3 regions of the Paenibacillus sp. OAS669 genome follow, and region 3 is predicted to be linked to each of the others. Evidence: riboswitches for the same ligand, from Rfam matches in the RefSeq annotation. Region 3 holds a riboswitch; each other region holds the start of a gene.

Region 1 (7,388 bases), on a different contig from region 3:
CTTGTTATGATGGTTAAGTAACCCATATTAGGAGAGGTTATGGAACTAAGAGAAGGAGATGGTAATATTGAAGAAAAGAATTATTGGTTTAACGTTAGCAATGTCCCTGGGAATTACAGGAATAGCTTCCGCTAATGCAAGTTATACCACTTCCGAAGCCATTGCCAAATACAACAAGTACATTAATGCGGACAGTTATGTAAAAGATGAATTGTATAATGTAGCGGATTTCCGCAGCAAGTATGCGAATGTCTCTGGTTCTCTCGCTTATCAAATCGTTGACAGAGCCATCTGGTATATGGAAAACGGATACTTCGTTTATGGGCACGGAAACGATGCTTATGGAAAATACGGCTATGAAGATTGCTCCGGCTTCACTCGACTCGTATACGGTGATTTCGGCTTTAACATTACGGGCACATCCGCTAACTATGATTCCGTTGGAACCAAGGTAGCAGGGGTGGGCAAGAAAAAAGTGAATGGAAAATGGCAGCTGACCGGCATTGAGAACCTGCGGATCGGCGATATTCTAACCTGGCAGGAGAAAGACCATATTTCCCACGTTGCCATCTACATGGGGACCAATCGCGACGGTCAGCCGGTCGTTCTCGGAACCCGGGATGACGGTAATCCTACCGGCCTTGGTACCATCGACAGCTGGTCCTACTGGTGGGGAGAGAACTTCCATTCCGCTAGGCGCGTAGTGCCTGACGCAGGCTTTACCGGCATGGCAGGACATAAAATCAATCCTCCAGTGATTCCAAGCTCTTATGTACTCCCGCCTCAAAAAAAGGTTCCTGCTTGGACTGGGCCTAATACCGGATCTAACTCAGGATCTAATTCCGGCTCTAATTCGGGCTCCGGACAACAGCCGCAGCCAACTCCGCCGGCTGAAAATACACAGAAGAAGGAATACGTCGTTACCAAGAACGGATGGGTTTCCTTCAAAGCCTCTGCAAGCTCGAGCTCAGCTACGGTAGGACGTTTGGAGCTGGGGCAAAAAGCGGAACTGATCAAGAAAGCCAACCAATACTGGTATCAAGTAAAATGGAATGGCAAAACGGTTTACATAACGACTAACACCAAATATACACAGGTTGTAAAACAATAGGTTCAACTTTCTTTCAGCCCTCATTCCATCATTTCACACAGCCCTGCGAAGCGCCGCTTAAACCCAAGCGGCGCTTTCTTTTGTCAGGATTCATCCCCTGTTTTGATTAAACCCGCTTCTTTTAATATGCTGCTCACTATTTTCATTTGGTATCGGATACGTTCTTCGAGGGGCAATCTGATTCCCGTTTCTACTGTTATGGCCTTGGCATGCAGCAAACGGTACGCGGCTGAACGGCCCGAACCGGGCAATTTGCGCTGAAGGAGAGAGAACCGTCTCGATCTCCTCTTGATGGATGGATTTATTCGTCGAATGATTCTTTTGGCGGCTGGAATGACCTTGCTTCCCGGATTGACGATTAAGGTTTGTCCCAATGCCTTCGGTTGGATTCGGAACAACCCGTTCGCTTCATGCAAATCCACGTACCAATCCGGACCCTGCTCTCGTGCAAGCCGGAACACCGCTCTAGAGAGCGGATGACGGGCACGCCTTTTGCCATAGCGTCTCGGGAACGTCCGGTTCAGATCCGGAACTCCCCTTATACGCCGCCGAACAGCGATACGATTGACAATAGGAATAATAATCAACCTTCCGCTACGGATATGGATAACATCGCTTCGAAGCTGTTCTAGCAGCTTCTTCGCAGAGAGAAAGCCTGCCCGTTCTGTCCCTTGAACACCTGCCGTTATCATAACCGTGCTTCCCTGCAGCTCTCCGTCGATAATGTAATAAGGCGTCTCGAACTTACTGTTCTTCGCCAGCACATGCTTACTGATTCTCATACTTGTCACCTTCGGATATTGTACAATACGTTGCGGCGGAAGCCGTTGATAGGGACAAATGAACCAACCTGTCTGCATTAGACGGATTAAAAAAAGAAAGCTCCTCTGTCGTTATGACAAAAGAAGCTTTCTTCCCTAACGGTCTTTGTTCCGGTTTAACGCCGTGACGCTTTCGTAAGCGCCGCGGCCCTAAGATGCCGGACAGATTTGACGATATTTCCATACAGATACGGATTGGCATGGTACCTAAATAACTGATATTGAGGCTTGGTATTGGCCTCGAGCAGCCAAATTTTGTGACTTTTATCAATGGCAATGTCCAGTCCCAGCTCCGTAATGTTCGGATAATGCTTCTTCATGGCTCTGGCAATGGTAAAGGATAGCTTCTTGATCCGTTCATCCCACTGGGGGGCGTCCTTTCTTCCGATGCCAAGCGTAAGAGACAGGGCCTGGTGCAGCCGGATGGGCTTTCCGCCGCTGCTGTGGTTTGTAACGAATTGATTTTTGGCCGCTACCTTCCCCATGATTCCAAAAAATCTCCACCTGTTATTAGGTCCGATATGGAGCAGCACCCGGAAATCTACCGGGCTTCCTTTAATCCTGATCAAATCTATCCCTTGCTGAACAATATAGCTTTTGCCCTCCGTCAGCTTATTCAGCTTGTGGGAGGCATCATTTACGTTACGGTATCTGTAGGTCTTTGCAGCTGTCCTGACGATGCAGGCTCCGCCTTCTTCCCGTGATACCTTGATAATGCCTTGTCCCCTCATTCCAAGATCCGGTTTGAGAAAAAGGACCGTATGCTTTTCGATCATTTGAATGAACGTGTCCGCAGAAAACATCTCCGTCTCCGGCAATAGGGAGCGAAGCGCATCTTCACTCCAAAGCGCCTCGTGCTTCAACCATTTTCCGCCGGGATACTTAAGCAAATTTCCTTTCACTGTAGGATCTCCTCCGTGTGATGAGCAGCGGTTGAACGCCAATACATACAACCAGCAATATGACGTTACTTATACTATTCGGCTCCAAAGCAAAGAGTACCTGGCCTGTATCCATATAGGACTGCACACTTTACCTCTAAAAATGGGCTTATAAAGCAAAGACAGATCCAACGGCAGGCTCATATGATATTATGCGGTTCCACTCTTCGAGGGCCCGGCAGACGATTATTTCAACAGAAACGGGGATGGGTCATGAGTACGGACATTACGATCGCCGCGGTCGGAGATTTTTTAATGAAATATCGACTTATTGGCAGCGCCAGAGTCACCGGAGAGAAGCGTTATTCCTTTGACGAGATATTTGAACCGGTTGCTCCCTATTTGCGTGATGCGGATCTAACCATCGGAAATCTTGAAACCACTTTTTCAGGCCCGGAGATCGGGTACACCGTATCGCGAAGAAGCGCCAAAACCGGTTGGCCGCTGTTCAATTGTCCCGATTCCTTTGCGAGCACTTTGAAAAGGCTGGGATTCGACGTACTGACAACGGCAAACAACCATTGTATGGATTGCGGCATTAACGGACTGAAACGAACCCTTAAGGTGCTTGACTCCAAGGGGTTGTCGCATACGGGAACTTTCCGCACGCACAAAGATTCTCAGCAGCTATTGATTAAAAATGTCAAAGGAATCAAAATCGGTATTTTGTCCTATACTAAAACAACCAACCGAATCCCGGTACCAAGCGGTCAATCCTGGGCCGTCAATCGGATTAGTCCAAGCAAAATCATATCCGATATCCGAAGGCTAAAGTCGAGATCGGTGGATCTTATTATCGTATGCATGCACTTCGGAAGAGAATACAGCAAGTATCCGAATGAGGAGCAGAAGCGCTACTTCCAACTACTGTTCAAGCACGGCGCCGATATTATTCTCGGGGCGCATTCCCATGTCATCCAACCGGCTATTTTCCAGGAATCCAGGGATATTACCGGGGTCAAGAAAAAAAGGTACGCCGCTTATTCCTTGGGGAATTTCGTTTCCACCCGATTATACGGAAACGATCATACGCTGACCGGTCTTATTAACCGTCTTCATATTCGAAAGCATGACGATGGAAGAGTACAGATCGTTCAGGCCGATTTTATCCCTACTTGGACTCGCAGCACCAAGATTAAAGGACGTACCGCTTTTCGGGTCGTTCCATTATTAAACACGCTGGAAAAGCATCCAAACCGGAATGGAAACGAAGCGGAGCGCATGTCAAAAATGGTCCATCACTTAAAAAAACATATCCCCAGATACCATCATCAATCGGACTTTAAAATTCTTTAACGCTAGAATCTCACAGTGATGCCTTGTCTCCACAGCGGATTCCGGAACATTGCAGGGATCATCGAACTTATACAGCTGTAAATATGGAAAAAACCTTCCAAGCGGACCGTTTTCCGGGTCCAGGCTTGGAAGGCTTTTATTATTTTATATTCAGGCTAGATTAAGGTACGTGCCCTATTATTTAATTACTCTTCTAGCGAACATAAATTTGTTTTTGTAGTAGCTCGAGTTAATATCCGAAATTTTCACGTCGGATTTGCTGTTGATGTTGTGAATCATTTTACCGTTACCGATATAGATCCCGACGTGGCCTACGTCTTTCATGCTTTTCGAGCTTCCAATGTTACCGAAGAACAGCAGGTCGCCCTTTTGCAGGTTCTTGTAGGAAGTGATTTTTGTTCCTACTTGGGCTTGATGGTCATCGTCTCTATCAACTAGAGTAACTCCAATGTTAGCGAGCTTATAAACGAGAGCCGTAAAACCGGAGCAGTCCGTTTTATATGGAGCGTGGGCCTCTTGGCGTTGTGTCCACGGAACATACTGAACTTTACCCTGCAGAGAAAGCGCCGTTTTAACAACCTTGTCCCGTTTAGCGGCAACAGATAATGTGGACGCCTTGGTGCTCGATACGGTAGATGTTGTTGCGGGAGCTGCGGATACTCCAGTTACACCGATAATCGGGCTAAGTGCCAAAGCACTTGTCAAAACAATTTTCATCAAACGATTCAAAATAAACCTCTCCTTTTTTCGGCCTGCGAGGTTAGCTGACGGATTCGGGTCAAAGGTCAATCACCCTGCCGCTGATGCGGCTTCACCCCAAAGATTGGTTCCCCCGTGCTTCTATTAGCTTCGGCCTTTATTATGATTTTGCCCTATATAACCCAAGCGGCGTTGAAACCGCGTTTCTGGTTTTTTGAGCCACTCTAGTGTAGCATGGGCACCTGGCTATTTCATGGTGCAAATTATTCCATCGGCATACCTGAGCAGCCAGAAAAAGTAGAGGATTGTAAAATATTTCAGCTTGCATAGGGGTTATTCCGCGAAAAAACAGACTTTGGATGTAAATGAAAGGGAGACCGAAATTCCGGCCTCCCCATTAATTTCCTATGAAATTGACAGCTCCAAGTGCAACCTTTTTGAAATTGATGTTTTATCGGGACTGCTGCAGCGAAGTCTGAAGCAGAGAGAACAGCTCACTAAAGCTGCCGATTTGCTCATGGGCTCCCTCCAGCTCCCCTTCTTTACGGAAACCGGCATAATCGCAGCCGATAACCGTTAACCCGTTCTCAAGACCCGCTTCCACATCAGAGGAACGATCCCCGACCATCCAGGCCGTCTTTACGTTATAGGTTTCCAACAGCATGCGGACCAGATCCACCTTGGAACGGGTTCTGAATTCTCCGGCACTGTATAAACCTTCGAATAAAGGTCCCAGCCCTTTATGCTGAATAACATTTTTCACATAAGACTCCAGCCCATTGCTCGCTACGAACAGGCGAACGCCTTGCTCATGCAGCGCCTTCAGCGTATCCGCAACTCCATCGTACAGCCGCCCTTCCCCGCGCAGCAGACCCTGAATTTGATAGTCCAGCAGCAATTCATCCGCTCTGCGGTGCACCTGAACATCCGTATCCGGCATCACCCGCTGCCATATATGCTCGAGCAGCATCCCCAGGCTCCCCAATATTTCGCTCTCCGGCGGCGTAGGTCCCGAATAGGCTCCTTCAGCCCTCAGCTGGTCAAATGTGGCATGGTAAGCCGGCAGAAGCAGCGTTTCCGTCTGGAACAAAGTTCCGTCCAAATCAAATATCATCGCTTCCGGCTTGGATAAAGTCGGTTTCATGGTTAACTCCTCCGAATGCTGTTTTCTTTTTATACATGATCATTGTCAAACGAGGCTTTCCTAAGCATTAAGCTCATAGGGAAGTCATTGCGGACGTGTAAAGGATCCTTTAGACATCATAATTCCAATAATCTCCACGTGTCAATGCAGCCTTGTGAATCCGAGCAATTCATCTCACTTTAAGCATATTTATTGTTTATCAATCCATTCTGGATATGGATGGAACGATGGTTGAACCATACATATGTAATGAAGCGCCTAGTTAACAAAATCCATCAGATTGCGGGTGATGCAAATGGTGAAATTTTGTTCAAAATGTAATGAAAAGATGAGTGACGGAGACATTGTCTGTAAGTATTGCGGAACCTTCTTAAGCTCAACGGATCAAGCCGCATCCCCACCTGACCAAAAAAGCAGCTCTAAAGCGGGTACTATCACATGGATCATTATCATTGTTCTAATCATCGCCGCTATCATATATTATTTTGCCAAATAGAAACTTTGGATTTTGGGCGGCGGTGCCGCTCTCTTTTTTTATGCATGACAAATGCCTATTTCTCTAGGTCAAGTATCACGATTTGTCTCCCGAGCATACATTGTTGGTATCAAAACAAGCAAAGGAGACTATGGCAATGGCTTATATTCCCTATACTTATCCAACCGTTGTGACGGTTCCTATCGGTACCTACAGCACTTGGAGTTACCCATACGGGGGCTGGTATGGCGGCGGTTGGCCGGGAGGTTGGCATGGCGGCTGGCACGGCGGTCATGGCGGTTGGCACGGAGGCTGGCATGGAGACCATGGTGGTTGGCATGGCGGTCATGGAGGCTGGCATGGAGGCCACGGAGGCTGGCATGGCGGTCATGGCGGACATAGGCAAAATCGCTCTAATTCATCTAATCCAACTAATCCAACTAATCCCTCTAATCGTTCTAATCGTTCTAAACGCACTAACCGTTCTAAAGCCAAAAAATCCTGATTCTTCATTTGGGCAAGAAACCACGCATGCTACATGTCAAAAAAGCATCCCGAGCCTGGCAGGCGTCTTTCGGGATGCTTTTGCTATCTGCTCATGCCGCTCCTCTCCTATGGCTAGAACACTTTCTTCGTTCCCCGCTCCGATTTCAATATTTCGACCGCTTCCCGGAACCGTAAAGAATGGACTACCTCTCTTTCCCGTAAATATTTCAATCCGTCCTGTAGATCCACGTCATCCGTCATATCGATAAGCCACTGATACGTAGCCCGCGCCTTCTCCTCTGCGGCAATATCTTCATACAAATCCGCGATAGGGTCTCCCTTCGCCTGTATGTAAGCGGCAGTCCAAGGAACCCCTGAAGCATTCTCATAAAATAGCGCCTTGTCATGGCTTACA
Region 2 (7,388 bases), on a different contig from region 3:
TAAATCAGCCCGTACAGCCGTTGATCTACCGCCACCGCCAGAGGTGTACCCCCTTCCGAGGCAATGGCGTTGCTCTTGCTCTCCAAATCCGCCGGGATGATGCCGCCTTGAGCGATGACCCACTGCTTCACCGCATCGACTGCCCCCTTGCGAACCTTGCGTCCATCCGCCAGATCGATACCGCTCATTCGGGTTTCCGCTTTGAATTCGATGAATTCGCCGCCTTCTCCAAGCGCTTCGTCATAGCTTAGGCCCTGCTTCTTCATCCATTCCAGCACGGACCGGCCTTCGGGGGTTTCATCCTTTATGGAGCTGACAGCCGCCCATCCGGCCAAGTCTTCTATACGTTCCGACCCGATTGGCAGCATATCGCTTGCCATGCGGTTCCCGTAAGTGATCGTTCCTGTTTTATCAAGGATCATCGTATTGATGTCCCCGGCTGCTTCTACCGCTTTGCCCGACATAGCCAACACATTGAATTGGGTAACCCGGTCCATACCGGCAATCCCTATGGCCGACAGCAAGCCTCCGATCGTTGTCGGAATCAGACACACGAGCAATGCGATTAACACCGGAATCTCCAGGCGAATCTCCAAATAGCCCGCGATAGGTGCCAAGGTCACGACAACGATCAGAAAAATAAGTGTCAAGCTGGTCAGCAAAGTATTCAATGCCAGCTCATTAGGCGTCTTCTGACGCTGGGCGCCCTCGACCAGCGATATCATCCGGTCTATGAACGATTCGCCGGGATCGCTCGTAATCCGCACTTTGATTTTGTCGCTGACGACGCGTGTTCCGCCGGTGACGGAGCTGAAATCTCCGCCGGCTTCTTTGATGACGGGAGCGGATTCCCCTGTAATCGCCGATTCATCGACCGAAGCCAGCCCTTCGATGACCTCGCCGTCACCCGGAATCATTTCGCCTTGGGACACGACGACCAGGTCCCCCTTGCGCAGCTGGGTAGAAGGCACCACCTTGATACCGGAGCCGTTATTCACGATTTTGTTTGCCGTAATTTCCTGCTTGGTTTTTTTGAGAGAGTCGGCTTGCGCCTTCCCTCTCCCCTCCGCCAGCGCTTCCGCGAAATTTGCAAACAGTACGGTGAATAATAAAATAACGAATACGGTAAAATTGAAGCCTACACTGTTCTCCGTTCCAAAGTAGCCAGGAAACACGGTCATAAGCAGCACGACCAAGGTGCCCGCTTCTACAACGAACATGACGGGATTTTTCATCATCACAACCGGACTCAGCTTCAAGAAGCTATCTTTAACGGCATTCATGACGATCGCCGAATTGAGCATCGATTTCCGATGCTGGTTTGCATTCATCTTGCTCATACAGTTTCGCCTCTCCTATTTAACGAATCGTTACATGTTCTGCGATAGGCCCCAGCACGATGGCCGGCAGGAACGTCAACGCCCCGATAATCAATACCGTACCTACCAGAATTCCTACGAACAAACGGTTATCCGTTCTGAACGTGCCGATGGTCTCGGGTACCCATTGCTTGCGTACAAGGGAACCCGCCACCCCCAAGAGGGCAATCATCGATATATAACGACCGAACAGCATGACGATACCGGTGGATATATTCCAGAACGGCGTATTATCGCCTAAGCCTTCAAATCCTGACCCGTTATTGGCGGCCGAGGAGGTATACTCATACAAAACCTGCGATATCCCGTGATAGCCCGGATTTGATATAGCTGCCCTGCCTAACTCCGTTGCCAGTGCAAGAGCCGTGGGCATCAGAATAATGAAAGGATGCGCCAGAATCGCTATAGCAATCAGCTTCATTTCACGCGGCTCGATCTTTTTGCCGAGAAACTCCGGTGTACGTCCCACCATCAAACCGGCCAGAAATACTGCAAGAATGGCATACATCAGCATATTGATCAGTCCTACGCCTTTCCCGCCGAATACGCAGTTCAGCATCATCAGAGCGAGCGGTGTGATTCCGCCGAGCGGCGTCAGCGTATCGTGCATATTATCGACTGAGCCGGTTGTCGCCGCCGTCGTTACCGTTGTAAACAGCGCTGATTGCGCGATACCGAAGCGGACCTCTTTCCCCTCCATACTGCCCTGCGAAGCGTCGATTCCCAGCTTGTTCATCAGCGGGTTCCCCGCCGATTCCGCTGTATAGACGAGTGACAGAAACAGTAGGAACAAAATCATCATCGCCGAGAATAGAACCCAGCCCTGCTTCCGATTGCGTGCAAACCGTCCGTACGTGTACGGAAGGGCAGCCGCCAAAGACCACATTGACAAAATTTCAAGCACATTCGTCAAACCGCTCGGATTTTCAAAGGGATGAGCCGAGTTGACTCCGGAAAAGCCGCCTCCGTTCGTTCCCAGATGCTTGATGGATTCCAGCGAAGCTACAGGCCCGATAGCGATTTGCTGCCGGCTTCCCTCCAACGTGTTGACGCTTAAGGTCGGCTGCAGCGTTTGCGGCACATGAAGCGCTACAAGCACCATCGTGACCCCAATAGCGAGCGGGAAAAATACCCGGATATGCGCTTTGACAAAGTCTTCAAAAAAGTTTCCAATCGTCTCTCCCTTGCTCGTGATTCCGCGTATAAAAGCAATAGCTGCGCACAGCCCCGTCGCCGCCGAGGTGAACATCATCATCGTAATGACAGCCATTTGCGAGAAGTAGGATAACCCCGACTCCCCGCTGTAATGCTGCAGATTCGTGTTGGTCATAAAGCTGATGACCGTATTGAACGACAGCGTTTCTTCCATATTATCAATACCATTCGGGTTCAGCGGCAAATCGTTTTGAACCCGAAGGATGAGATAGCCGATTGCCACAAAGACGATATTCGTCAGGATGAAGCTTAGAGCATACGTCTTCCAGGTCATCCCTTGGCGGTTCTTCAGCCCTGTTACCGCATAGATTGCCTTCTCCACAGGAGCAAACCAGGTATCCGTACGATTGCCTTCATTGGAAAAGACGTGATATAAATAGGTCCCTAATGGTTTGACCAGCAGGACTAGAATGACAATCACGACGGTGATTTGCAATATTCCCATTGTCGTTTCCTCCTATGAATGCTGTCTTCGTCTGCTGAGCTTTCCTGAATGAAAGGCTCAGAATTTTTCCGGATGAATCAGGGCATAAGCCAAATAAATGAAGAGAAGCACGGTGATGGCAGCGATAACCATCATGATCTTTCGCCTCCTGTCTCCTCAACGACCCGATTGCACCAAGACAAAAAGCCGTAAAACAAAAGGTACGTTACTGCCAGCAGTACTACCATATATACATCCTGCATAGGAATGCCTCCGTCCGCATTAATTCATCAAGAAAGATACATCATGGCTTGAAGTATGAATGACATGGTCAGCTCCCAGACCTTTATAGACAAGCCGCGGATTCATATTATGCGTCACCACGCAAATTTCTTTGGATGTCCAGGTCCTGCATATTTGAATGAAGCGGCAGCACAAGTTCAAGGAGCTTTCAAATAAAAAGACTTTACCGATCGGAAGGTCAGGCAATAGCCATGACTCGCATTCCGACGTATCGATCCAAATCGTATGCTTTACGCCCAAGCTCTCTAGTCGCTCCTGCTCTGCCCGGCTGTTCGTAATTGCTGCGAACGGAATGCCTTTGGACAGCAGCAGCCGGATAAATCCTTCCCCGGTTTTGTTGGGCGCCGATACAAGAATAAATTCTTGAGCGGCGTTCATCTTCACATTCCTCCTAATCTCTCAAGAGAAGGCAGCAGGATCAGGGCACAAAAAAAGAAGCCTGCGAAAAGAGGTGAACTCTTCTCGCGGCTTCTTAAAGCACAGCCATAGCTGTACCTAAGCACACGATCATCGTTGCCTCTCTCGATACGCTTACGAGGTTAGCTGCCGGATTCGGGCGTGAGAGTCGCCCTACCTGAAATTTCAGGATTCACCCCATGAGCCGGTAAGCTCGTTGGTTCCCCCGTTCCTTACTTAGCACTAAGGATTCAGCGATACATTGCAAGGTCATATTCATCAAGTTTTATGGAAACATTCCATATCGTTTTTCAATAGAAAACGCAAGAAGACCACAGAGGCTTAAGCCCTGTGGTCGTTAATAGCGATCACAAGCTTCATCATCCTCTCTCCATAGACCCTTTGAACTTCTGCATAGCGAAGTTAGAAGTCTGTTCCACGCTGACGAGGTTAGCTGTCGGATTCGGGCGGTGAGAGTCGCCCTACCGGCAGGCGCAAGCTAGCTTTGCACCCTTCGGATTCACCCCAAGCGATATGCGGACGGCTCTCACACCGAACGGATATCACTGTGTTGGTTCCCCCGCTTTCCTATAGAAGGAAATTAAGCGATCAGAATTTGGAAACATTGTTTTTTCAAATCATGAATTGTATATTACGCCAGTTGCCCTTAACTGTAAAGAACACTTGGGAGACTTGTGCGATGAAATTACACCAACGGCCAGGATGGCAACGCTTACTTTACATGCGATCTCCAGATAACTGCTTCCTGCTCACTCTATCTCCATTTTTCACAAATTGATTCCCTTTGATTTCCTGCGCTTCGGCACCCTCTTTATCCAAAATGCACTGAGCTAAAGCCAACCGTTTTTCTCTGCAATGCTGATTGCGTCAATCCGGTTTTTGGCTTCGAGCTTTTGCTGAAAGAACAAAATGTAGTTCCCACGCAGCAGCTTACACGGTAAAATTATACAGGATCATCAATTATTCATAAAAGAACCGGGGATTCCTCCCCGGTCAAAACCTTTTATTTTCAGCTCCAACTGCTCGTTGTATCATTCATGAAGAACTGGAACGTAATGTTAAAACGATCTTTCACTATTCCGAAGCACGGACTGAATTCAGTTTCCTGCAGCGGGAATATCACTTGCCCTTTTTCACTCAATTTAGTAAACATTTCTTTAATCTCGTTTTGCTGCGTCGCTGTAATGCAAATATTCACCTGATCTCCGATTACATAAGGTTGCCCCGGAAAGATATCAGCGACCATCAAATCATTTTCACCGGTTTGCAGCACGGCATGGGAAATGCGGGTTTTCACCTCTTCAGGTAAACCATCGGCATCCTTGCCTTCCCCGTACGTAGTTTTGAACAGTAATTTCGAGTTCAACGCTTCCTGGTAAAACTGAATTGCTTCCGCAGCTTGTCCATCCAGCATAATAAACGACGTTGAGCGCATTGACATTCCAACATCTCCTTTTAAATGAAATTGTCCAATTTTGGTTGTTTTGGACTTGATTAGCGTCATATCGCACAATAGTGACAATACTTGTCGCAATACACGAAATGGAGTTTATAATGGCAAAGTCCAAACGACTGATCGAGATTATGATGATCATCAACAAAAAGAAGTCTTTCAACGCCAAAGAGCTTGCCGATGAATTTGGAGTTTCCACGCGGACGATTATGCGGGATATGCAGGAGTTGAGCGCGCTGGGGGTTCCTTTTTATTCGGAGGTTGGTCAGCATGGGGGATATAAGATGCTTAACGAGAGAATGCTGCCCTTTTCCAGCCATGCATTGAGGCACTACGAGAATCTTCCTTTTAAGGCGGAAACAGATTCCGTGTTGCGGAAGTTTTACTCTTATATGACGGAAGATATTCGGGACCGTATCGACCGGATGCGGAAACGATTTGATCTGGTTACGCCGATGAGACATGCAAGCACGCCTTATTTGAGCTTATTGCTGGATGCTGCGATCGATCAAAAAGTGGTGCGCATGGAGTACGAATCGAAACAGCATAAGCGGTTAAGAGATGTCCAGCCGATCGGAATTTATGCCAGCAATGGGTTTTGGTATTGTCCGGCCTATTGCTTTCACCGCCAAGAAATTCGCTTGTTTCGCTGTGACCGGGTTAGATCTGTTGAACTTTCCGAACTGAAAGCGATCGATTTGACGCAAGTGCATACAGGAAACTGGGAGTCTTACATGGAAGAGGAAAGTCCGGCAATGGAGCTTTATGTTGAGCTTACGGCAACAGGGGTGCAGAGATGCCAATCCGAAATGTGGCCGGCACACAAATTGCAAATTCATGTTAGAGAAGACGGCACAGGATGGCTGGACGATCAAATCCCCACAACCAGCCTTCCATTTTTCGGTCAATTTTTTATTGGATAGGGTATGGATGCAAAGGTAAAAGCGCCAGACGAACTGATCCATGTTATGAGGGAAATGCTGGGCAAACTAATGGAGCAATATCGGTAAAGATTGTCCAACACGAAGGACCCCTTAGCGTATTATTTCGTTAAAATGTTGGAATCAGGATGGAAGGGGCCCCTGCCGCCAATTGTCTTATGAGGAAATGATTTTTTGCATTTCATGCATAGGAATGGGTTGAAGTGAAAGAATATACGGGTATTCCAAAAATATGCACAGAGAGGGTTGACCCGACCGATGCAATTAGGCGCACACGAAGCCTATGAGCTTAACGAATTGCTGCTCAGCTGCACCAATTCCATCAACAGTATGGCATTGTTCCTAAATCAAGCACGCGATCCTCAATTGAGAGATATGATCGCAAGACATTATTCCGCCCACATTCAGGACTATAACATGAAGGTCGAGTTCGCCAGTCAAGCGTCCGGGTCCAGGGACCAGCTGAATGTTCCCCCGCTCCATATGCAAATGGGCGCTCCCGCTCCTCACATGATGGTTAACCCGGTTACACCGCAGGTAAAGCTGCAGCAGCTCGATGACCGAGCCATCGCTACCTCCTACCTGCTTACGTTGAAGCGCTCTGGAAGAGACTATGCTTGGGCCGCCTTCGAATGCTCGACACCTCAGCTGCGGGCGTTTCTCGAAGACGCCTTCCGGATGTGCTCCCATCAAGCCTTTGAGGTTTGGAGCTTCATGGCCTCCCGCGGCTGGTATCCGGTCATTATGGCCCCTCAGCAAACGATGCAAACCATCGGCGGAATTTACCAGGAAGTCCCTTATCAGCAGCCCATGAACGTGTATCAGCAATAAGCATTGCCGCGCGCTAATCACTGGCGCACATCAAACAACTCTCCCCGCACTTATCGCAGGGAGAGTTGTGTTTTGTTATCGTTTGATCTAGTTTGGTACCGCCGAACTATACGCTGTCTATAGTCCGCCATAATAATCTTGAGGACGACCCTCATGTCTTCAAATTTTACTGGCCGTCCTTGATTTCCGTTATCGTAAAAGTGCCGTATCCGTTCATAATCGTGCCACCATTCATCCAGGTTACTCCTACTTGGATAGGAGTATTTAGCGGAAGATTCAGATCCTGTATCGTAACTCTTTCATTAGGATCAAGCTTCGAGACGACCATCTTGGCATCGGGACCGATCGTACTGCCCGACATCTTCTCCTTCGTATCCACTCTGTACACGATAACGACATTGTTCGTCGGTCTGTCCCCTGTATAC
Region 3 (7,388 bases):
GCGTCCGGCCGGATAAGCGCTTAGGTACCGACAGCTCTGCGATGGTATAATCTTTGGACAGTTCGATATAATCGAGCAGGTTCGGTGAAACCAGCTGATGCGCTACGCGAATCCCCATATCCCTCTCCGGGAAGATCACCCGGTCAACGCCGATCTTGTTCAGCACCTTCCCGTGAAGCTCGGAGAGCGCCTTCGTGACCACCATCTTGACACCAAGGTCCTTGAGCAGGATCGCTGTCAAAATGCTTGCCTGAATATCATCCCCGATGGAGACGACCGCACAATCAAAATTACGCATGCCTAGCGACTTCAACACATCTTCATCCGTAGAATCCGCGACGACGACATGCGTCAAGACATCGCTCATCTCCTCTACGGCTTCCTCATCCTTATCGATGCCCAAAACCTCGTATCCGAGATCCACCAGCTCCCTGGCCAAACTCGATCCGAATCTCCCCAGCCCAATCACTGCATACTGACTACGTTTCATTGTCTTAACTTTTCCCCTATCCAATGGTTATTTTCCCTTCCGGGTATCTGTATAATTCTTTTTCCGTTTTTGGCCCAAGCGCATATGCCAGCGTCAAAGGACCGAGACGGCCCGCAAACATCATCAGGCAAATCAATATTTTGCCGACATCGGTCAAATCCGTCGTCATTCCCATCGTCAAGCCAACCGTGCCGAAGGCGGAGGTCACCTCGAACAAAATCATCAGGAATGGATGGTTTTCCGTCGTGGACAAAATCATCGCAACGAAGATGACCATAAACAAGGCGATCATCGTAAGCGTAATAGCTTTCAAAATACGGTCCTTACCCAAACGGTAATGAAACAGGACAATGTCTTCCTTCCCCCGGACCATAGCTATCATCGCGCCAATCAGCGTCGTGAAGGTGGTCGTCTTGATCCCGCCCCCGGTAGAGCCCGGAGAGGCGCCTATAAACATCAGGATGATCATGAAAAACTGCGTCGCCTGGCGCAGGCTTCCCAAATCTACCGTATTGGCTCCCGCCGTGCGCGGAGTTACCGATTGGAAGAACGATGCCCAGATCTTGCCTCCCCACGTCAGTGAGCCTAAGGTTTTGGCATTCGTAAATTCAAATATAAAGATGACGAGTGCGCCAATAAGAATAAGCAAGCTTGTCGCGCTCAAGACCACCTTGGAATGCAGCGACAGCCGCCGGTGGTTCCTGTAGTCCATAACGTCCGACATGACTACAAACCCAAGACCTCCCAGAATGATAAGCCCCATTGAAACGATATTGACGACGGGGTCATTGACATATGAGGTAAGACTCGTGAACGGACCATAGACCGATCCGAACAGGTCAAAGCCGGCATTGTTGAAGAAGGAGATCGCATGCCAGAAGCCAAAATAAATCCCTTTGGCCGGGCCCAGCTCCAACGACCATCGAATCGAGAAAATCACTGCCGCAGCGAGTTCAATTGTGAGTGAGTATCGAATGACCCGGCGGATCAACCGTACGATCCCTTCCATGCTTCCCTGGTTCATCGCTTCCTGCAGGATTAACCGTTCTTTCAAGGAAATTCGCTTTTTTAGCGCAAAAGCAAACAGGGTCGCCATCGTCATAAAGCCCAGACCGCCGACCTGGATCAGCAAGATGATGACAATTTGCCCGAATTTCGAAAAAAACGTTCCCGTATCCACAACGACGAGCCCTGTCACACAGGTGGCCGATGTCGCGGTAAACAACGCATCCAGAAAGCGCAGGGGCTTGCCTGTAGCCGAGGCGACCGGGAGGGACAGGAGCATGGCGCCTGCAAGAATAATCAATGCAAAGCCGATAACTAATATTTGCGGCGGTGTGAGTTGAATTTTTTTGGTTACGGGCTTCATCGTTCACCTCAATTTCGGTTTTCAGGCAATAAAAAAGACACTGGAAACCCAATGCCCTATACAGGTTCCTGCAACAAAGCCTACGAGGTTAGCTGACGGATTCGGACGCACAGGTACCCTATCAATTCCATCTCGCGAAATGGAATCGAATTCACCCCTTATTACTCATGGTTCCCCCGTTTTCAAAAAGAAATTCGGCTTTTTATTCAATTGATATGAATTATAATGTGCTTTGCTTGTAATCACAAAGTCGCTTTTACTCGAAAACGGGTAATAATCGGATTATTAGAATACTTAGTATGAAGCTGATAGAGCCGGCGCTTCGCTTTTCAACGATTTTCCCCTTCTTGCTCTGAATTTCATTGGATTTTGGCCGGGCATGTGTGCTAAGTTTAATGAATACAATGACATATCCTCACCATTTTATAAGCATAATGTAAGCTTCTAATTCTAAGTAAGGAGACATGGCATGGTAAAACGTCAAACCGACTTCCCTCTTCTCATTTTGGCACTTTTTGGAATTATCTTGTATGTATCGATCGCCGCCATCTCTTCCTGGCTCCAGGATGAATCGGTTGAGCAAGTACAGGAGGCCTCCCTCCCAACGGTTACGAAGCAGCAGGCAGCAGAGGCGGCCGTCCGGTTCGTTCAGGAGCGCTTCGGGCTCTCGGCCGATTATCGTACCGGCACCTTGTTTCAGTCTCATTCCGATCGAAGCGGATATCTGCAAAAAGCGGAGCTGCTCGATGAATATGTCAAGCGCTTTGCCGCCTATCCTATCGATTATTTTGAGGTGGAAATTAACGACAATTCGAACCTTGCTACCTATTACGTAGAGGTTAACTTTACCAACTTAAATATAATGGGCTGGAACGCGTACTACGCTCCCTCGAGCAAAAAGCAGACTGTTGCCTCATTGGGAGACTCATTGGCGATAGCGGAGCAAACGTTGAAGGACCAGGGCTACACGCTATCCGATTTCACGAGAATCCATCCGGTAACCGAGCCGGAACCGCCTGTAACGAACGGTCGCGGTACGCCTTACCTATTTGAGAGTAAAGACAAACAAATAGGAGAAGCCAAGCTTAGGTTAAGCTTGTCGGTAGACGGCGGAAAGGTCACGGCCTTCCATACGGCGTTTTCCATACCTGAGTCCTTTGCCGAATGGAAGGAACAGCAGAATGACAATGCTTCCTTGATGACCCGGATTAGTCTCGGAGCTTCTCTCATCATGGCGGCTGCGGCTGTATTCCTTATGATTCGATACCGCAAAGAATGGACCTTTCGGCGCGGGATCTTTTTAACCTTCATTTTTGCTGCCATCTATATCTTCAACAATTTCAACATGCTTCCGGCATTCCGGACCATGCATTCCAATGGGCCTTCCGATTGGGGCGCTATGTTTAACCTTTGGTTTATTAATATCGTTACTGCTATCATGGCTGTCAGCGTCTATTTTTCGTTTCAGGCGGGACGTCAGCTATGGCAGAGGCAGGGCTGGATTACCTGGCCCGTTTGGAGGGACGATTCGTTTGGGGGGCATATCCGCAGCTCAATGATTCGGGGGTATCTGCTCTGTATTTTCATCCTGGCCGTGCAGCAAACGCTATTTTTCATAGCGGGCGAATACTTTGATGTCTGGTCCGTGAACGACCCTGCCGATTCCGTCCTGAACATGTCTTGGCCCGCGGCTTTTCCTCTAATGGCATGGGCAGCGGCGATATCCGAGGAAGCCATCTACCGGCTGTTCGGCATCGCCTTCTTCATGAAGCTCGTACGCAACCGGTTCCTTGCAGTGCTGCTGCCAAGCATGATTTGGGCGCTCAGTCATACGCAGTACCCTATCTACCCGGTCTATACGCGTTTTATTGAGGTAACGATCATCGGAATCATTTTTGGCTATGCCTTTTTGAAATACGGCTTGATGACCGTACTCTTCGCTCACGCAACGATGGACAGCATCCTGATGGGCTTGTCGCTGCTGGACTTGAAGGGCACGCCGTTTCTCATCACCGGCATCTTTTATATCCTCTTCCCAGGGCTGGTGGGCCTGGCCGTCGCTTGGCTCCATGCCAAAGCAAAGAGGAACCCTCCGACTCTCCGTACGAGTCATTAGATTCCTCCCGGTTATAATGTCAAAAAGCTGGAAGCTTCCGCCAACCTATTCGATGGCGTTGGCTTCCTGCTGATATTCTTCACCGCTCTCTTCTTCTTCTTGCAGCGGTTCCTCCGCTTCGCCGTTCAGCGAGCGCAAAATTTGCGAAGCCAGCTTTTCCCCGATTCCAAGAGGCCGGAAATCCTCAATGCCGGCTTCTTTAATTTTTTTCAGAGAGCCGAAGTGCTTCAAGAGCGCCTTGCGCCGCTTCTCCCCGATGCCTGGAATGGAATCCAGCGTCGATACGACCATCGACTTCGCGCGCGTCTCCCGATGGAAGGTGATCGCAAAGCGATGGACCTCATCTTGAATCCGCTGGAGCAAATAAAATTCCTGGCTGTCCCTGGGAAGCGGAACGACCTCGGGCGGATCTCCCGTCATCAGCTCCGCCGTTTTATGCTTGGCGTCCTTAACAAGGCCGCAGACCGGGATATATAGCCCCAGCTCATTTTCAAGCACATCGACGGCCGCTGAAATCTGCCCTTTGCCGCCATCCACGACGATAAGATCCGGCATTGGCAGGTTTTCTTTAAGTACCCGTTCGTATCTCCGGCGAATAACCTCACGCATCGTTTCGTAGTCGTCCGGCCCTTGCACCGTGCGAATCTTGTATTTGCGGTATTCCTTGCGGTCCGGCTTGCCGTCCGTAAACACGACCATGGCCGATACGGGATCGGAGCCCTGAATGTTGGAGTTATCGAAGGCCTCGATACGGTGAATCATCCCGGTACCGAGCCATTCGCCCAAATTTTCCACCGCTTTGACCGTACGCTGCTCGTCTCTCTCAATAAGCCGGAATTTCTCCTCCAGCCCGACGCGGGCGTTATCGCACGCCATATGAACCATATTTTTTTTCAAGCCGCGTCGCGGGATATGGACCTTCACCTTAAGCCAGCTCTCCAGCGCTTCCTTGACGTCGGTCTTCATTCCTTCGGCGAGCCCCGCAGGTTCCTCTTCGCTGGCGGATTCCGGAGCTTCGGCGCCCGCTGCGTTCGCTTCCTGCTCTTGCTCCGGCTCCGCAGGCAGGAAGACCTCCCTCGGCAGGGCGGGGTTATCGCTGTAATACTGCGTGACGAAGGAAATGAAATCCTCGTATTCCTCGCCGTAATACGGGAACATCGAGGCGCGCCGCTCGATCAGCTTCCCTTGGCGCATGTACAGGATTTGGACGCACATCCAGCCCTTATCCACCGCGTAGCCGAATACATCCCGGTCCACAATATCGTGGGTTGTGATCTTCTGCTTCTCCATGACCGCGTCGATATGAACAATATGATCGCGCAGCTCCTTGGCCCGTTCGAAATTAAGCTCCTCCGCCGCCTCATGCATTTTGCGGGTCAAATCCTGCTTAATTTCATCGTGCCCCCCGTTCAAGAACCGGGTAATCTCCTGCACCATCCGGTCATATTCTTCCTGAGCGACCTCATACTCGCACGGGGCAACGCATTGCCCCAGATGGTAATACAGACAGACGCGCTCCGGCAGCGTCTTGCATTTGCGGAGCGGATACAGCCGGTCTAACAGCTTCTTCGTCTGCTGTGCAGCAAAGGCATTCGGGTAAGGGCCGAAATATTTGCCCTTGTCCTTATACACCTTGCGGGTCACCTCGAGCCGCGGATGCTTCTCATTCGTTATCTTGATGTACGGGAACGACTTGTCGTCCTTAAGCAGCACGTTATAGCGGGGATAATACTGCTTGATCAGGTTACACTCAAGTATTAATGCCTCTACGTTGCTGGCCGTTACTATATATTCAAAGTCGGCGATCTCATTGACCAGAGCCTGCGTCTTGGCGCTGTGGCTTCCTGTAAAATAGGAGCGGACCCGGTTGCGCAGCACCTTGGCCTTACCGACATAAATCACCTTGTCGTCTTTATTCTTCATCAAGTAACAGCCTGGCTTCTCCGGCAGCAGAGCCAGCTTGTTACGGATCGCTTCGTTTCGCCGCTTGCGCTCCTGTTCCTCCTCGTGCATCGTCATCGCGACCTATCTCCTTTCTCACAACCATCCCATGAACATGACGTTGCTTCCTTCTTAGGCATAAGCAATCCTCCAAGGATGCGGTGGAAGCCTGCTTGGCATAGTCTTATGCAACAAAAAAGCTCTTTTCCAGCATAGCAGAAAAAGAGCTTTTTCTCATTAACAGTTTTCGTTAGAAAACATTATTGATTGCGGGTTACAACGTTTTTCAAAGCGTCCTTCGATTGGAAGCCTACCACTTTATCAACCGGTTGTCCGTCTTTGAACACGATCAATGTAGGGATGCTCATAACTCCAAAACGGGATGCGGACTCAGGATTGTCATCCACGTTCACTTTAGCGATTTTCACGCTGTCCCCCAATTCTTGATCAAGCTCTTCCAATACAGGAGCGATCATTTTGCAAGGTCCGCACCAAGGCGCCCAGAAATCAACAAGAACCGTACCGGATCCTTCAACTTCATTCTTGAAGGATTGGTCCGTAACATTAACGATAGCCATCGTATGTCTTCTCCTTCCACCGGATAAAATAAAATGTTGTCAACAAGTAAAGTATACCACAATACCCCCTATTTTCAACCGCCGCCCGACTCGTCCATCTGTTGCCATCCATGAGCGGCTTTACCCTGTACTCATTTTGAAAAACGTCGCATAATTGTCACTTTCCCCTGCTTTACAATTATCTTCGTATTTGGGTATACTATTCGTAATTAGGACTATGCACAAGACTTTCCTACGGAAATTCTTAAGGAGGAAATCAATAATGAGCGATCCAAAGCATCCTGAACTTCATGTGATGGAAGAACCAACCAACGACTTTTTGGACGTTGCAATCGGCTTCGGCGTATTCTTCGGTGTTCTTCTGCTGATTGCTGTAGTCGCAACCGTTGTTCAGGTTATGACTCGCTAATAGGTTATCAAAGGTCTGTCCAGCTGACACAAGCGGGGCAGGCTTTTTTATTTTGCAAGAACGGCTGGCGAATGCAAATCAATGACGAACCTTATATCACCAAAGTCACTAAGTAACGGATTTGCTGTCCATTACTCTGTCCTTAGCCATTTTAGCTGCACGCCCAAATTGTACATAATACAATGCAACCATCATAACGACCAGAATAGCCAGTACCAGAAAAATGTCGCTATATACGAATGTAGTGCTGTTTTGAGGTATCGGATTGAAGTGAACGGTCGAAGTGCCGAAATCCAGTACCTTGGCGATGGCAGCGGCAGATGCAGCCGAAGAAATAAAAGTGATCATGGAGAACAATCCCATTCCTACTCCTATATGCTCTTTGGGCAGCGCTCGTGAAACGGTGTTCGACATCGCAATTTGCATGAACGATTGACCAAGGACACCGAAAATGAGAAAGATCGCAATAAAGACTGGCGACATGC

The links. Region 3 has a riboswitch for cyclic di-AMP ahead of GGC63_RS19635 (TrkH family potassium uptake protein). Riboswitches for the same ligand answer to the same signal wherever they lie in the genome.
Region 1: linked by a shared signal. The riboswitch ahead of GGC63_RS03825 (C40 family peptidase) and the one ahead of GGC63_RS19635 (TrkH family potassium uptake protein) in region 3 are both predicted to bind cyclic di-AMP.
Region 2: linked by a shared signal. The riboswitch ahead of GGC63_RS27930 (hypothetical protein) and the one ahead of GGC63_RS19635 (TrkH family potassium uptake protein) in region 3 are both predicted to bind cyclic di-AMP.

Annotation. Positions count from the first base shown of each region.
Region 1 covers NZ_JADBDR010000001.1:959,028-966,415, forward strand. Annotated here, with positions in the region: gene GGC63_RS03805 (C40 family peptidase) at 68-1,111, shown strand; gene GGC63_RS03810 (succinylglutamate desuccinylase/aspartoacylase family protein) at 1,195-1,893, opposite strand; gene GGC63_RS03815 (YheC/YheD family protein) at 2,049-2,834, opposite strand; gene GGC63_RS03820 (CapA family protein) at 3,087-4,169, shown strand; gene GGC63_RS03825 (C40 family peptidase) at 4,347-4,898, opposite strand; cyclic di-AMP (ydaO/yuaA leader) riboswitch at 4,904-5,034, opposite strand; gene GGC63_RS03830 (HAD family hydrolase) at 5,320-6,012, opposite strand; gene GGC63_RS35295 (zinc-ribbon domain-containing protein) at 6,308-6,508, shown strand; gene GGC63_RS03840 (hypothetical protein) at 6,645-6,992, shown strand; gene GGC63_RS03845 (manganese catalase family protein) at 7,106-7,388, opposite strand, start outside.
Region 2 covers NZ_JADBDR010000016.1:148,613-156,000, forward strand. Annotated here, with positions in the region: gene kdpB (potassium-transporting ATPase subunit KdpB) at 1-1,331, opposite strand, end outside; gene kdpA (potassium-transporting ATPase subunit KdpA) at 1,360-3,039, opposite strand; gene kdpF (K(+)-transporting ATPase subunit F) at 3,097-3,174, opposite strand; gene GGC63_RS27930 (hypothetical protein) at 3,301-3,699, opposite strand; cyclic di-AMP (ydaO/yuaA leader) riboswitch at 3,834-3,984, opposite strand; cyclic di-AMP (ydaO/yuaA leader) riboswitch at 4,142-4,335, opposite strand; gene GGC63_RS27935 (VOC family protein) at 4,748-5,179, opposite strand; gene GGC63_RS27940 (YafY family protein) at 5,293-6,114, shown strand; gene GGC63_RS27945 (spore coat protein) at 6,391-6,963, shown strand; gene GGC63_RS27950 (hypothetical protein) at 7,130-7,388, opposite strand, start outside.
Region 3 covers NZ_JADBDR010000008.1:312,019-319,406, reverse strand. Annotated here, with positions in the region: gene GGC63_RS19640 (potassium channel family protein) at 1-490, opposite strand, end outside; gene GGC63_RS19635 (TrkH family potassium uptake protein) at 507-1,859, opposite strand; cyclic di-AMP (ydaO/yuaA leader) riboswitch at 1,922-2,069, opposite strand; gene GGC63_RS19630 (CPBP family intramembrane glutamic endopeptidase) at 2,329-3,975, shown strand; gene uvrC (excinuclease ABC subunit UvrC) at 4,021-5,994, opposite strand; gene trxA (thioredoxin) at 6,177-6,494, opposite strand; gene GGC63_RS19615 (YqzM family protein) at 6,757-6,903, shown strand; gene GGC63_RS19610 (MFS transporter) at 7,012-7,388, opposite strand, start outside.